4 regions of the Streptomyces sp. NPDC048483 genome follow, and region 3 is predicted to be linked to each of the others. Evidence: riboswitches for the same ligand, from Rfam matches in the RefSeq annotation. Region 3 holds a riboswitch; each other region holds the start of a gene.

Region 1 (3,118 bases), on a different contig from region 3:
CGGAGCGCAGGAGTACGGCCTGATCGACGGGCTCACCCGCGGCCGCAAGCGGTCCGCCGCCTCGTCCGGGGCGCGGTGAACGAGGGTGCTGCCACCGGAGCTGCCGCCGCTGCCCGCACTGACGCGGGCCGAGGGGGAAGTGATCGACCGGTACTTGGAGGTCCTGGACCTGCTGGGCCGGATCAATCCGGCACGCAGCGGCGGCACTTACAGCGGCCTGCGCGCGGCCCAGGCGCTGGTCGGCAAGGCGGCCGAACTGCGCGACGCGCTGGCGCTGATGCACAGCCGCGGCGAGAGTGAACTGCATTCCGGGACGCTGACCCGGGCGCTGCGGGTGCTGGACGGCGAGCGCCGGGCCCGGCTCGTCGCACTGCCCCCGCCGCCCGGGCCGTGACACGACACGCCCCCGGCCGACCCGCCCGTACGGCGTAGCACGCGTGCTTGCCTTGGAGGGGCGACGAGTTGCAGAGCGCGCCTGCACGTCATGCGGCAGTTGACGCTTCAGCCCTGGTCCCGGCCTCACCCACCACCACCCACCCCTCAAAAAATCCGACATAAGTCACCAATCGGTGTAAATGTGACCAATGTCACGCAACGCATTTCTTGCGCGATTTTGGGCGGTGACGGCGTAAAGATCCCTCCACGACAAGACCCCGCCACCTCGACGGGGCGGTCCGGACGGGCGCCTAATCCTGCCGCCGTGCCGGATGTCAGGTCGACGCGGTTGGATCGGCAGGAGCGGAGGAACCGAGCACGACGGGGCCCCGGCCCGCAAGGCCGACGGGCTCCTTGGGGTGAAGCCGTACGCACGGCCGGGCATCTTCGCCTGCCCGAACCCGACAGGTCTCCCTTCGCAGGCGGCTGACGAAGGGTTGCGCATGAGCATGCGCAGGCATCTGCCGCATCTGCTGGCACGCGCCGGCACCGTCTCGGCCCTCACGATGGTCACCATCGGGGCCACCACCGTGACTCCGGGAGCAACCCCCGACGCCGAAGCGGCCGCGGTCTCCACGAAGGCACTGCGGATCGCGGCCTCCAAGCGGGGTTCGCCCTACCAGTGGGGCGCCCAAGGCCCGTACCGCTTCGACTGCTCGGGGCTGACGAGGTACTCGTTCAAGCACGCGGGCAAGGCGCTGCCGCGTACCGCCGCCGCGCAGTACAACGACACCAGTCATGTCTCGCGCGGGGCGCGCAGAAGCGGGGATCTGGTCTTCTTCCACGCGAGCGGCGGCGTGTACCACGTCGGCATCTACGCGGGCAGCGGCCGGATCTGGCATGCGCCGAAGGCGGGCGCGGTGGTGCGGCTGGAGCGCATCTGGAGTTCCGCCGTCTGGTACGGACGGGTGGGCTGAGCTGCGGCGATCCACTGTTCTCCGTCAATTGTCAGTGGGCCTGGGTACGTTGGAGCAATGACCGGGCCCTGCGACATCAACGGGGGGTGGCGGAGCTGCGGGGGCGACGGTGGCTCAGGCGAGTACCAGCTCGGCGAGCAGGATGCCGCCCAGGGCGGTCAGCAGCGCTCCGGTGGCGGCCTCCAGGGCGCGGGCCACCCGCGGGCGGCGCAGCCAGGCGCCGAGGCGGTCGACGAGCAGCGCCACGGCGGGGAACCACACCGCCGCCATGCCGACGACGACGGCCGCGAGCAGCAGGGTGCGGGGCAGCGCGGGCTGCCCCGCCGGGACGAACTGCGGGAGCAGGCTGAGGAAGAGAACGGGGGCCTTGGGGTTGAGCGCATTGGTGAGGAAGCCCTGGCGCAGGCAGCGAGCGGTGGCGAGGCGGCCCATGGGGTGGGCCTCCTCGGCCGGTGCGGCGGTCGCGGGACCGACGGGCCGTGGTGCGCGGGAGGCGGACGGCCGGCGCGCGACCGAGATCAGGGCACGGGCGCCGAGATACAGCAGATAGGCGCCGCCCAGGAGTTGAACGGTCTCGAACAGCGCCGGCACGGCGACGAGCACCGCCGCGAGCCCCGCCACCGCCAGCGCGGTGTGCACCAGCAGTCCGCCCGCGACCCCGAAGGCGGTCGCCACGCCCGCCCGGCGCGAGTCGAGTGCGTTGCGCACCACGACCGCGAAGTCCGCGCCCGGCAGGGCGACCATGCCCGCGGCGACACCGGTGAATGCCATCAGCTGTCCGTCCATGACAGCAGCATCGCCCGAAGGAGCCTTTAATAGGTATGGGAGATCTTCTGGGTCTGCCTAAAGAGATTCTTAAGGGAGTGGCTTCTGTGTACGACCCCACGCGGCTCGCCGCCCTGGTGGCGGTGGCGGAAGCCGGTTCGATCACCCGGGCGGCCGAGCGGCTCGGCTACACCGCCCCCGCGCTCTCCCAGCAGCTCGCCAAGCTGGAACGGGAGACGAGTGCGGCGCTGCTGGTGCGCCACCACCGCGGCGCCCGGCTGACGGCGGCCGGTGAGCTGCTGCTCGTCCGGGCGCGGCGGGTGCTGGACGAGCTGGATCTGGCGCGGCACGAGCTGTCCCAGCTGACCGGGCTGTCGGGGGGCCGGCTGCGCGTGGGGACGTTCCAGACGGCCGGTACGCATCTGCTGCCGCCCGCCCTGAGTTCCTTCCGGCGGGCGCACCCGGACGTGGAGCTGAGCGTGACGGAGTTCGTACCGCCGCAGGAGATGACGGCGGTGGCGCTCGGTGAGGTGGATCTGGCACTGACGCATGAGTATGTGCCCGGCGAGGCGGTGCCGGTGCCGGACGGGGTACGGCTGGACCCGCTGCTGACCGAGGAGCTGGTGCTGGTCACGGCCCCCGGTCATGCGCTGTCGGCGGGCACCGGGCGGCTGGCGCTGACCGAGCTGGCCGGCCAGCCGCTGGTCAGCATGGCGCCGACCAATCCCAATCGGCGCGCCGTGGAGGCGGCGCTGGCGGACGCCGGGGCGAGTGTGGCGGTGCGCTGCGAGTCACCGGGCTACGGCGTGGTGTGTGCCCTGGTGAGCGCCGGGCTCGGGGTGGCGGTGGTCCCGGAGATGATGGCGACCGGTTCGGTGACCCCGCTGGGGATCCGTCACCTGGACCCGCCCGCGCTGCACCGCACGATCTCGGTGGCCTGCCGCACCGGCGGCGGCACCCCGGCGGCGGACACCCTGCGGGCCCTGCTGCACGGCGCGTTC
Region 2 (3,118 bases), on a different contig from region 3:
CGCGCGGCCTGTCCGAGGGCACCGACAAGCACAACGCCGAGGAGTTCGCCGCCGAGCTGGAGCGCTGCGGCGCCACCCTGGACGCGCACGCCGACCACCCCGGCCTCCGGGTCTCCCTCGAGGTGCCGGCATCCCGGCTGCCCCGCGCGCTCGGCCTGCTCGCCGACGCACTGCGCGCCCCCGGCTTCCCGGACAGCGAGATCGAGCGCCTGGTACGCAACCGCCTCGACGAGATCCCGCACGAGCTCGCCAACCCGGCGCGGCGTGCCGCGATGGCGCTGTCCAAGGAGCTGTTCCCGGCCACCTCCCGGATGTCGCGGCCCCGCCAGGGCACCGAGGAGACCATCGAGCGCATCGACGCCGCGGCCGTACGCGCCTTCTACGACGCCCATGTACGGCCCGCCACGGCCACCGCCGTCATCGTCGGTGACTTCACCGGCGTCGACCTGGAAGCGGCGCTCGCCGACACCCTCGGCGCCTGGACCGGCTCCACCGCCGAGCCGCTCAAGGCCTCGGCGATCACCGCCGACGACACCGGCCGCGTGGTGATCGTGGACCGCCCCGGAGCCGTCCAGACGCAGCTGCTGATCGGCCGCATCGGCGCCGACCGGCACGACCGGATCTGGCCCGCTCAGGTGCTCGGCACGTACTGCCTGGGCGGCACGCTCACCTCCCGGCTGGACCGGGTGCTGCGCGAGGAGAAGGGCTACACCTACGGGGTGCGGGCCTTCGGCCAGGTGCTGCGCTCGTCCGCCGACGGGAGCGGCGCCGCGATGCTCGCGATCAGCGGGTCGGTGGACACCGCATCCACCAGGCCGGCCCTCGAGGACCTCTGGAAGGTGCTGCGGACCCTTGCGGCAGAGGGGCTGACGGACGCCGAGCGGGATGTCGCGGTGCAGAACCTGGTCGGGGTCGCGCCGCTGAAGTACGAGACCGCGGCGGCCGTCGCGGGCACGCTCGCCGACCAGGTGGAGCAGGACCTCCCGGACGACTTCCAGGCGCAGTTGTACGCCCGGCTCGCCGAGACCGGGACGGTCGAGGCGACCGCGGCCGCCGTCAACGCCTTCCCCATGGACCGGCTGGTGACGGTCCTGGTGGGTGACGCCGCGCAGATCGCCGAGCCCGTCAGGGAACTCGGCATCGGCAAGGTGACGGTCGTCAGCGGCTGAGAAAACCCGTTGTCTGACCGCTGGTCAGGCATGGATGGGTCATATATCGACAAGGCGGCTCCCGTGGTGCACCTTCGCCACGGGAGTCGCTGTATGTCCGGAATGGTGTGGCTGGTTGCCCGATGCCCCTGTGGCGTACGGCACAAAGAGCCGGTTCTGTTTGCCGATTGAAAGATGTCCCGATTAGCGTCGGTCCGGCTGTTCGTCACAAGTCCGCCACAACAGTGGCACCGGACAGTCATCGCCGAGTCCCCGTACGGCGCGAGCCAGGGGAGCCGGGGACCCACACGTCCCCTGGGGTGAATCGGACTCCTCTCCGGAGGAGCCCGTAGGAGACCTTCCTGCTCCGAACCCGTCAGCTAACCCGGTAGGCGACAAGGGAGGAAAGGACAAGCCAGCACATGGCGTTCACCCGTGCCACCGGGAAACATCGTGGTGCGAGCCGCACGGCTCGTACGACCCGCAAGATCGCCGGGATAGCCACCCTCGCGGCCACCGGCGTCGTCGCCTCCGTCGCCTCCCCGGCGATGGCCGCCACCAGTGAGGCGCACGTCGAGGACACCGGTCTGCAGCAGGCCGTCGTGATGGGCGACGAGCTCGCCAGCCGCGTCGAGGCGCAGGCCGACGCGCAGCAGGCGGCCGCCGAGGCCGCCGCCGCGCAGGCGAAGGCCGAGGCCGCGGCGAAGAAGGCGGCCGAAGAGGCGCAGCGGCTCGCCGAGGCCGCCAAGAAGAAGGCCGAGGCGAAGGCCAAGGAGGAGCGGGAGGCCAAGGAGCGCGCGGCCCGCGAGGCGGAGCGCAAGCGCCTGAACGCCTTTGTCGCCCCCGTCGCCGGCTCCTACGTCTCCACCGGCTACAAGGCCTCCAGCAGCCTGTGGTCCTCCGGCAGCCACACCGGCATCGACTTCCACGCGGCCACCGGCACCTCCGTCCACGCCGTCGGCTCGGGCACCGTCGTTGAGGCCGGCTGGGGCGGCTCGTACGGCAACAACATCGTGATCAAGATGCACGACGGGACGTACACCCAGTACGGCCACCTGTCGTCCATCGGGGTCTCGGTCGGCCAGACCGTCACCCCCGGCCAGCAGATAGGCCTCTCCGGTGCCACCGGCAACGTCACCGGCCCGCACCTCCACTTCGAGGCCCGCACCGGCCCCGACTACGGCTCGGACATCGACCCGATCGCGTACCTGCGTTCGCACGGCGTCGGCGTCTGACGCTCCGCGCGCCCAGGTGAAGCCCCGGCCATCGGCCGGGGCTTCCGCGTATCCGGCGGGCGGCAGGCGCCGGGCCGTCCGGGGCCGTGGCGGACCATGACGGACCCGTGGCGGACCATGACGGACCCATGGCCAAAAAATATCCATGAATTACCGGAGGCCGTCGGAAAAACCGTTCCGGTCGAATAGAGTCACACAAAACTCGCCGATCGGCGGGTTTCCCGGGGATTACGGCGGAGGCACGGACGATGCGAGGCCATCTTTCCGCGCATGCGGTGTGCACGGCGATTCGCGATGACATTGTCTCCGGTGCGCTCGCACCGGGGAGCCGGCTGATCGAGGAAATTCTCGCAGCCCGCTACGGCGTCTCCAGAGTTCCGGTCCGCGAGGCGCTGCGCACCCTGCAGTCCGAGGGCTTCGTCACCACCCGCCACCATGCGGGCGCCTGTGTCGCCGAGCCCACCGAGCAGGAAGCGGCCGATCTCCTGGACATCCGCGCCCTGTTGGAGCCGCTGGGCGCCGCCCGGGCCGCCGCCCGCCGCAGCCCCGCCCACCTGAAGGTGCTGCGCGGTCTCGTGCGGCTCGGCCGCGAACGGGCCCGGCACGGTCACCCCGCCGATGTGCGCCAACTGGACGGCTGGTTCCACGAGACGCTCGCCCAGGCGGCCGGCAGCCCCAGCCTGACGGCGCTGCTCACCCAGCTACGGCGCAAGATCGAGTGGATGTACGTCGTGG
Region 3 (3,118 bases):
GGAGACCCACATGGCGTGGGCGCGGGGCCCGACCAGCTCCTCCACGCGCTCCTTCATCTCACCCGCGGCCTTGTTGGTGAAGGTGATCGCGAGGATCTGGCCGGGGTGGACATGGCGCTCGGCGAGCAGATACGCGATGCGGTGGGTGAGCACCCGGGTCTTGCCGGAGCCGGCGCCCGCGACGATCAGCAGCGGGCCGCCGGTGTGCATCACGGCGGCCTTCTGCTCGTCGTTGAGCCCCTCGAGAAGCGCCGCCGGGTCGAGGGGCGGGCGGGCGGCGCCGTCGCGGTAGTACGCCTCCCTGGGCACGGGCGCGTCGAACTTCCCGTCGAAGAGATCGGCGGGGATCTCCTCCGGGACCGGGCCGTGGTCGTCCTCGGGCGGTGGCGGGGGCTCCTCGCCCTTGGGGCCGAGGTCCGCCAGGAAGCTGTCGTCAAAGAGGCTGCTCATCGCCCACCGAGTCTAGGCCGCCGCACCGACAGTCGGCCCCGCCCTCTCCAGATCGGGCACCCGGCGGCTCCGGATACCGCAGCGTTTTCCGGCCTTCCGAAAAAGGTCACGAAAAGGTTTCGGGCATATCGAACATCAGCCTTCACAGGAGCCACACGAGTTGGCTACCGTGCCTGCTCGGGTAGCCCGTTTCCCCGCGAACGACCGTCCGCACGGGCCGCCTGCGCCGAGTCCGGCCCTGCCACCAGGCACCCGGAGCCGGGGACCCACCAGCACCACCGGGGTGAATCGACCGGTGCGGCCGCCAGCGGCGGACGTACCGACCGTAGGGCAAGCCTTCCGTCAGCGACACCGCCCGAACCCGACAGCTAACCCGGTAGGCGGTCCACGGAAGGAGTCGCCGGCCTTGGCGTCGCATCGCAAGCCGCGCACCCGCGTTCTCACCACGTCCGGAAGCCGTACGGCGGCCGGGCTCACCACCGCCGCCCTCGCCTCGGTCACGCTGCTCTCGCAGTCCGCCGACGCCGCCCCCAGGGCACCCAGGCCTTCCATCGAAGAGGTCAAGCAGAAGGTCGACGGGCTCTACCGTCAGGCCGAAGTGGCCACCCAGAAGTACAACGCAGCCAAGGAGAGCGCCGACCGGCAGCGCGCCACCGTCAACCATCTGCTCGACGCCGCGGCCAAGCGCGCGGAGAAGATGAACGAGTCCCGGCGCGAACTGGGCACGTTCGCCTCGGCGCAGTACCGCACCGGCGGCATGAATCCGACGACGCAGCTGATGCTCGCCAAGGACCCGCAGGAATTCTTCGACCGTACGCATCTGATGGAGCGGCTGACCGGTCGGCAGCAGCAGGCGGTCGCCAACTATCAGGAGCAGCAGGCGGCGGCCGCCCAGCAGCGGGCCGAGGCGAGCCGGAGCCTGGAGCGGCTCCAGACGTCGAAGGCCTCCCTGGAGGAGTCCAAGCGGTCCGTCCAGGGCAAGCTGGCCGAGGCCCGGCAGCTGCTGTCCCGGCTGACCGCGCAGGAGAAGGCGCGGCTGGCGGAGCTGGAGCGCCAGAAGGAGGCGGCGGCCAAGCGCAAGGCCGAGGAGGAGGCGCGCAAGCAGCAGGAGCGCGAGCGCCAGCGGCAGCACGACGACGACGGCTCGACCGGCGGCCAGACCGGCGGCGACACCGGAGGCCAGACCGGCGGCGGGTCCACCGACGACGGCTCGTACTCCACCAAGGCCGAGAAGGTCCTCGCCTTCGCCCGCGCGCAGATGGGCAAGCCGTACGTCTGGGGCGCGACCGGTCCCAACTCCTACGACTGCTCGGGCCTGACCCAGGCGGCGTGGAAGGCGGCCGGCGTCGATCTGCCGCGGACGACCTGGGACCAGGTCAAGGTCGGCCAGCGGGTCGCGACCGGCGACCTCAAGCCCGGCGACCTGGTGTTCTTCTACAGCGACATCAGCCACGTCGGCATATACATAGGCGACGGCAAGATGATCCACGCCCCCAAGCCGGGCGCCAACGTCCGGGTGGAGTCGATCTACTACATGCCGATCTACGGGAACGTCCGCCCGGCCTGACCCGGCCCGTTCCCCAAAAGGCCACCCCCCACGGCCACCCCCCACACGCCACCGCGCGGCCGTCCTTTCATCGGGACGACCGCGCGGTGAGCTGTATGTACGGGAGGCACAGGCAGTACGTGAGGCACGGGCAGTACGGGAGGCACGGGCCGGTACGGGCGCCGGGGCCTCAGGTCCAGAGCACCGCGATGAAGATGTTGGCCACCGTGAGCCCGCCGACGGCGCCGAAGAGCGGCTTGGCGACCGTCTCCTCGTCCCGCTTGACGTAGACCAGGGCGAGGATCACCACCAGGACGGCCATCTTGATGCCGATCTTGATGTTGTTGAGGGTGTGGTCCTGGGCCTGATTGAGCCCGACCAGCACGATGCCGGTGACCAGCATCGTCAGCGCGCCGTGCAGCATGGCCGGCACAAAGCGCGCGGTGCCCGCGCTCATCGCCTTCATCTGGGTGAGGAAGCCGCCCAGGAGGGAGGCGATGCCGACGATGTGCAGGCCGACGAAGATATTGGTTACTACGTCCATAGTGCGGGATCGTATCCACCGCATAGCACGCACCTTCCGGCAGGGCGCCCGTAATCGCCGCATCGGTCACGGCAGGCACCTTGCGACCCAGTGGACGGCGGCCGCACGGTCAGTCACCCATCACCCCCGGTCGAAAGCCGCCAATTCCGGGCAACTGGGCGCAACGCCGTGACCCGCAGGTTTAGCGTCCTCGGGTCGGCCCGGCCCGTAGGGAAGGAAGTGACGGCCCCAGTGGCGTCGCACCGCAAGACCAAGCAGCACCCGCTGGCCCTCGCCGGCGGCTCCCGCACCGGCCGTACGGCCGCCACGCTGGCCCTGGCGGGCGCCGCCGGCGCCACCGCCTTCGACGGCACCGGCCAGGCCGCTCCCCGCCCCACCCCCGCCCAGGTCAAGGGCCGGGTCGATGCGCTGTACCAGGAGGCAGAGGTGGCGACACAGCACTACAACGGCGCCAAGGAACAGGCCGACGCGGCACGGGCGGAGCTGGCCCGGCTCCAGGACGAGGCCGCCCGCCGGACCCAGAAACTGAACACCGCCAAGGCGGAGCTGGGCACGATGGCCGGGAGCCAGTACCGCTC
Region 4 (3,118 bases), on a different contig from region 3:
GGCGACGTCCAGGGCGAGCGCGATGTCCTGGCCGGGGGCGTAACCGGCTTCCTTGACGGCCTCGAGGATGAGGTCGAGGGCCTCGCGGTTGGAGCCGAGGTTCGGGGCGAAGCCGCCCTCGTCGCCCAGGCCGGTGGCCAGACCCTTGGCCTTCAGGACCTTCTTGAGGGTGTGGTAGACCTCGGCGCCCCAGCGCAGCGCCTCGGAGAAGGACTCCGCGCCGATCGGGGCGATCATGAACTCCTGGATGTCCACGTTGGAGTCGGCGTGCGACCCACCGTTGAGGATGTTCATCATCGGGACGGGCAGGACGTGCGCGTTCGGGCCACCGAGGTAGCGGAACAGCGGCAGGTCGCTGGCCTCGGAGGCGGCGTGCGCGACGGCGAGGGAGACGCCGAGGATGGCGTTGGCGCCGAGCGAGCCCTTGTTGTCGGTGGCGTCCAGGTCGAACATCGCCTGGTCGATCAGCCGCTGCTCGGTCGCGTCGTAGCCGACGAGCTCCGGGCCGATCTGCTCGATGACGGCCAGGACGGCCTTCTCCACACCCTTGCCCAGGTAGCGGTTCGGGTCACCGTCGCGAAGCTCGATGGCCTCGAAGGCGCCGGTCGAGGCGCCGGACGGCACGGCGGCACGCCCCGTGCTGCCGTCGTCGAGGCCGACCTCGACCTCGACCGTGGGATTACCTCGCGAGTCGAGAATTTCGCGGGCTACGACGACGTCGATGGACGGCACGTTGTCTCCTTCATGGGTGTCTGGAGTTCTGCAGCACGAGCCTAACGGCCCCGGACACGTCCGCCTGCCGTCGGCCCGCTCTGTGGGATGGAAAGGCCCAGAAAACTTCCCATAAGCGCAGTTCACGGGAGGTATAGGGGCATTGTTCACCAAGCGGGGAACGGTGGCGAACGGAGAAGCCCCGCCGCGGCGCGCCGGGGGGAATGGCGCGCCGGGCGGGGCTGTCCCGGAGGTGCGGGCCCGTTGCCCGGGCCCGCGGGAGTCCCGGTGAGGGGACGGCTCAGATGCTCAGCTTCTGCCCCGGGAGGATCAGGTTCGGGTTGCCGCCGATGACGGACTTGTTGTTCGCGTAGACCGTCTTCCAGGTGGTGCCGTGCGCCTTGGCGATCTTGGCGAGGGTGTCACCGGACTTGACGGTGTAGTTGCCGTGGCCCTGCGGCTTCTGCGGGGCCGGCTGGGCCTTCTCCTGCTTCGGGGCCTGCTGGGTCTGCTTCGGCGCGGGCTGCGCCTTCTTGACCTCGGCCTTGGAGGAGCTGTCGAGGTCGGGGGACGGACCACCGGCGGTCAGGTTGCCGGCACCGGCGCAGGACCAGGCGCCCGGGCCCTGGATGGCGAGGAGCTTCTCGGCGGCGGCTATCTGCTGGGCCTTGGTGGCCAGGTCGGCGCGCGCCGCGTACTGGGTGCCACCGGCGGCGGCCCAGGAGGAGTTGGAGAACTGCAGGCCGCCGTAGTAGCCGTTGCCGGTGTTGATCGACCAGTTGCCGCCGGACTCGCACTGGGCGACCTTGTCCCAGGTGGCGACGGACGCGGCGGAGGCGGAGGTGGCGCCCATCAGCGGGACGGCGACGGCGGCACCGGCGACACCGGCGAGGGTGGCGATGCGGACGGCCTTGGACGGACGGCGGTGCTTGCCCTTGTTCAGCATTGCGTTCGTTTCCTCACCGACGCCTGCGAGGTGAGCTGTCGGGTTCGGGCTGTGAGCTGCCCGGCCGGTGCGCGGTGCGCGCACCTGACTTCACCCCAAGCCGGTCGACCCGCTTTCGCGGGCGGGGCCGGCACCTACCTTGGGTCCCCCGCTCCTGCCTTCGGCGCTTGCGCGTCAAGTGCCTCCGACCACCGGCAGGATTCGGCGTGTGATCGAAGGGCCCGCTTTGGCGAGCGGTCCCGACCGTAAGCAGTAACCCCCTTGGTGTTCAAACCCCACCATCTGAACCAAGTTGACCGTTTTTGATCACAGGGGCCGTTTATTTCCGCAGGTCGGCCGCGGTGCGCCAGCGGTACGGAATCCGGCGGACGAGCCGGACACCGCACCCCGCAACGAGACCCTTGTCTCACTTTCACCAAATGGGGCGAACCGGCGGTAACTAGCCTGCCGTGTGCCCGAGATCGAGCAGCTGACCCGGGTGGATCAGGTCCGCGTCGCCCCCGACAACCTTCTCATTACGGTCATAGAGCGCGGTCCAGCCGCCGGGCAGATCGTGCGCCTCGGCGATGCCTGACAGGGTGTCACCGGCGCGGACGGTGTAGTCGCCGGCGGGCGCGGACGGGCCCTTACGGGGACCGGCCCCGGGGTCCTCACGGTGCTCCTCGCCGCCGCGCGAGGCGTGGCGGCCGGTGGGCCGGTCGCCGTCGCCCGCATCCTTGCCGCCCTTGCCGCTTCCGCCGCCCTTGCTGTCGTCGGCGTCGCCGCGGTGCTTGCCCTTGGCCGGGGCTTCGGGGGTGGCCGGGCCACTGGGGTCGTCCGTACGGCTGCCGTCCTCGCCCGGGTGGGCGGAGTCGGACGGGTCGGACGGGTGGAACGGGTCGGACCCGTCCTCGGCGTCCGATGGGTCGTCGGCGTCCGATCCGTCGTCGGGGGTCGACGGGGACGGCGACGGCGACGCGTCATCGGCACCGTGCCCCTCGTCTTCACCGTCACCGGACGGGTCATCGGACGGGTCTGCCGACGGGTCCGCGGTCGGGTCGTCCTCGTGCGTGGAGTCCGACGGCTCGGGCCGCGGTGTGCTCGTACTGCCCGGATCGACCTCCGGGGCCTGCCCGTCCCTGGCCAGCCCGGCGTTCACCGCGCAGCTCGGCCAGGCGTCCGGGCCGCGGTCGTCGAGGATGGACTCGGCGACGGCTATCTGCTGGGACCGGCTCGCGAGGTCCGGGCGCGAGGCGTACGAGGTGCCGCCGTACTGCTCCCACATCTCCTGGGTCAGCTGCAGACCGCCGTAGAAGCCGTTGCCGGAGGCCGCGCTCCACATCCCGCCGCTCTCGCACTGCGCGACCTTGTCCCAGGTGGCGGTGTCGGCGGCCTGTGCGCCGCTCGCGGCGAACAGCGGCAGTGCCATACCGGCGCCGGTCACTCCCACCGTGACAAAGATGGCCGGTGCCTGACGGGGGC

The links. A riboswitch is a leader RNA that binds a small molecule or an ion and turns the genes downstream of it on or off. The one in region 3 is predicted to bind cyclic di-AMP.
Region 1: linked by a shared signal. The riboswitch ahead of AB0D04_RS17575 (NlpC/P60 family protein) and the one ahead of AB0D04_RS12600 (NlpC/P60 family protein) in region 3 are both predicted to bind cyclic di-AMP.
Region 2: linked by a shared signal. The riboswitch ahead of AB0D04_RS16760 (M23 family metallopeptidase) and the one ahead of AB0D04_RS12600 (NlpC/P60 family protein) in region 3 are both predicted to bind cyclic di-AMP.
Region 4: linked by a shared signal. The riboswitch ahead of AB0D04_RS30695 (transglycosylase family protein) and the one ahead of AB0D04_RS12600 (NlpC/P60 family protein) in region 3 are both predicted to bind cyclic di-AMP.

What each region holds. Positions count from the first base shown of each region.
Region 1 is NZ_JBEZJZ010000029.1:25,637-28,754, forward strand. It holds gene AB0D04_RS17565 (ATP-dependent Clp protease proteolytic subunit) at 1-79, shown strand, start outside; gene AB0D04_RS17570 (hypothetical protein) at 86-394, shown strand; cyclic di-AMP (ydaO/yuaA leader) riboswitch at 687-875, shown strand; gene AB0D04_RS17575 (NlpC/P60 family protein) at 879-1,352, shown strand; gene AB0D04_RS17580 (LysE family translocator) at 1,467-2,138, opposite strand; gene AB0D04_RS17585 (LysR family transcriptional regulator) at 2,225-3,118, shown strand, end outside.
Region 2 is NZ_JBEZJZ010000027.1:18,516-21,633, reverse strand. It holds gene AB0D04_RS16765 (pitrilysin family protein) at 1-1,169, shown strand, start outside; cyclic di-AMP (ydaO/yuaA leader) riboswitch at 1,402-1,557, shown strand; gene AB0D04_RS16760 (M23 family metallopeptidase) at 1,571-2,383, shown strand; gene AB0D04_RS16755 (GntR family transcriptional regulator) at 2,632-3,118, shown strand, end outside.
Region 3 is NZ_JBEZJZ010000018.1:60,732-63,849, reverse strand. It holds gene pcrA (DNA helicase PcrA) at 1-450, opposite strand, end outside; cyclic di-AMP (ydaO/yuaA leader) riboswitch at 665-849, shown strand; gene AB0D04_RS12600 (NlpC/P60 family protein) at 857-2,017, shown strand; gene AB0D04_RS12595 (hypothetical protein) at 2,187-2,540, opposite strand; gene AB0D04_RS12590 (C40 family peptidase) at 2,760-3,118, shown strand, end outside.
Region 4 is NZ_JBEZJZ010000080.1:15,105-18,222, reverse strand. It holds gene eno (phosphopyruvate hydratase) at 1-732, opposite strand, end outside; gene AB0D04_RS30695 (transglycosylase family protein) at 1,013-1,657, opposite strand; cyclic di-AMP (ydaO/yuaA leader) riboswitch at 1,663-1,874, opposite strand; gene AB0D04_RS30690 (transglycosylase family protein) at 2,097-3,086, opposite strand.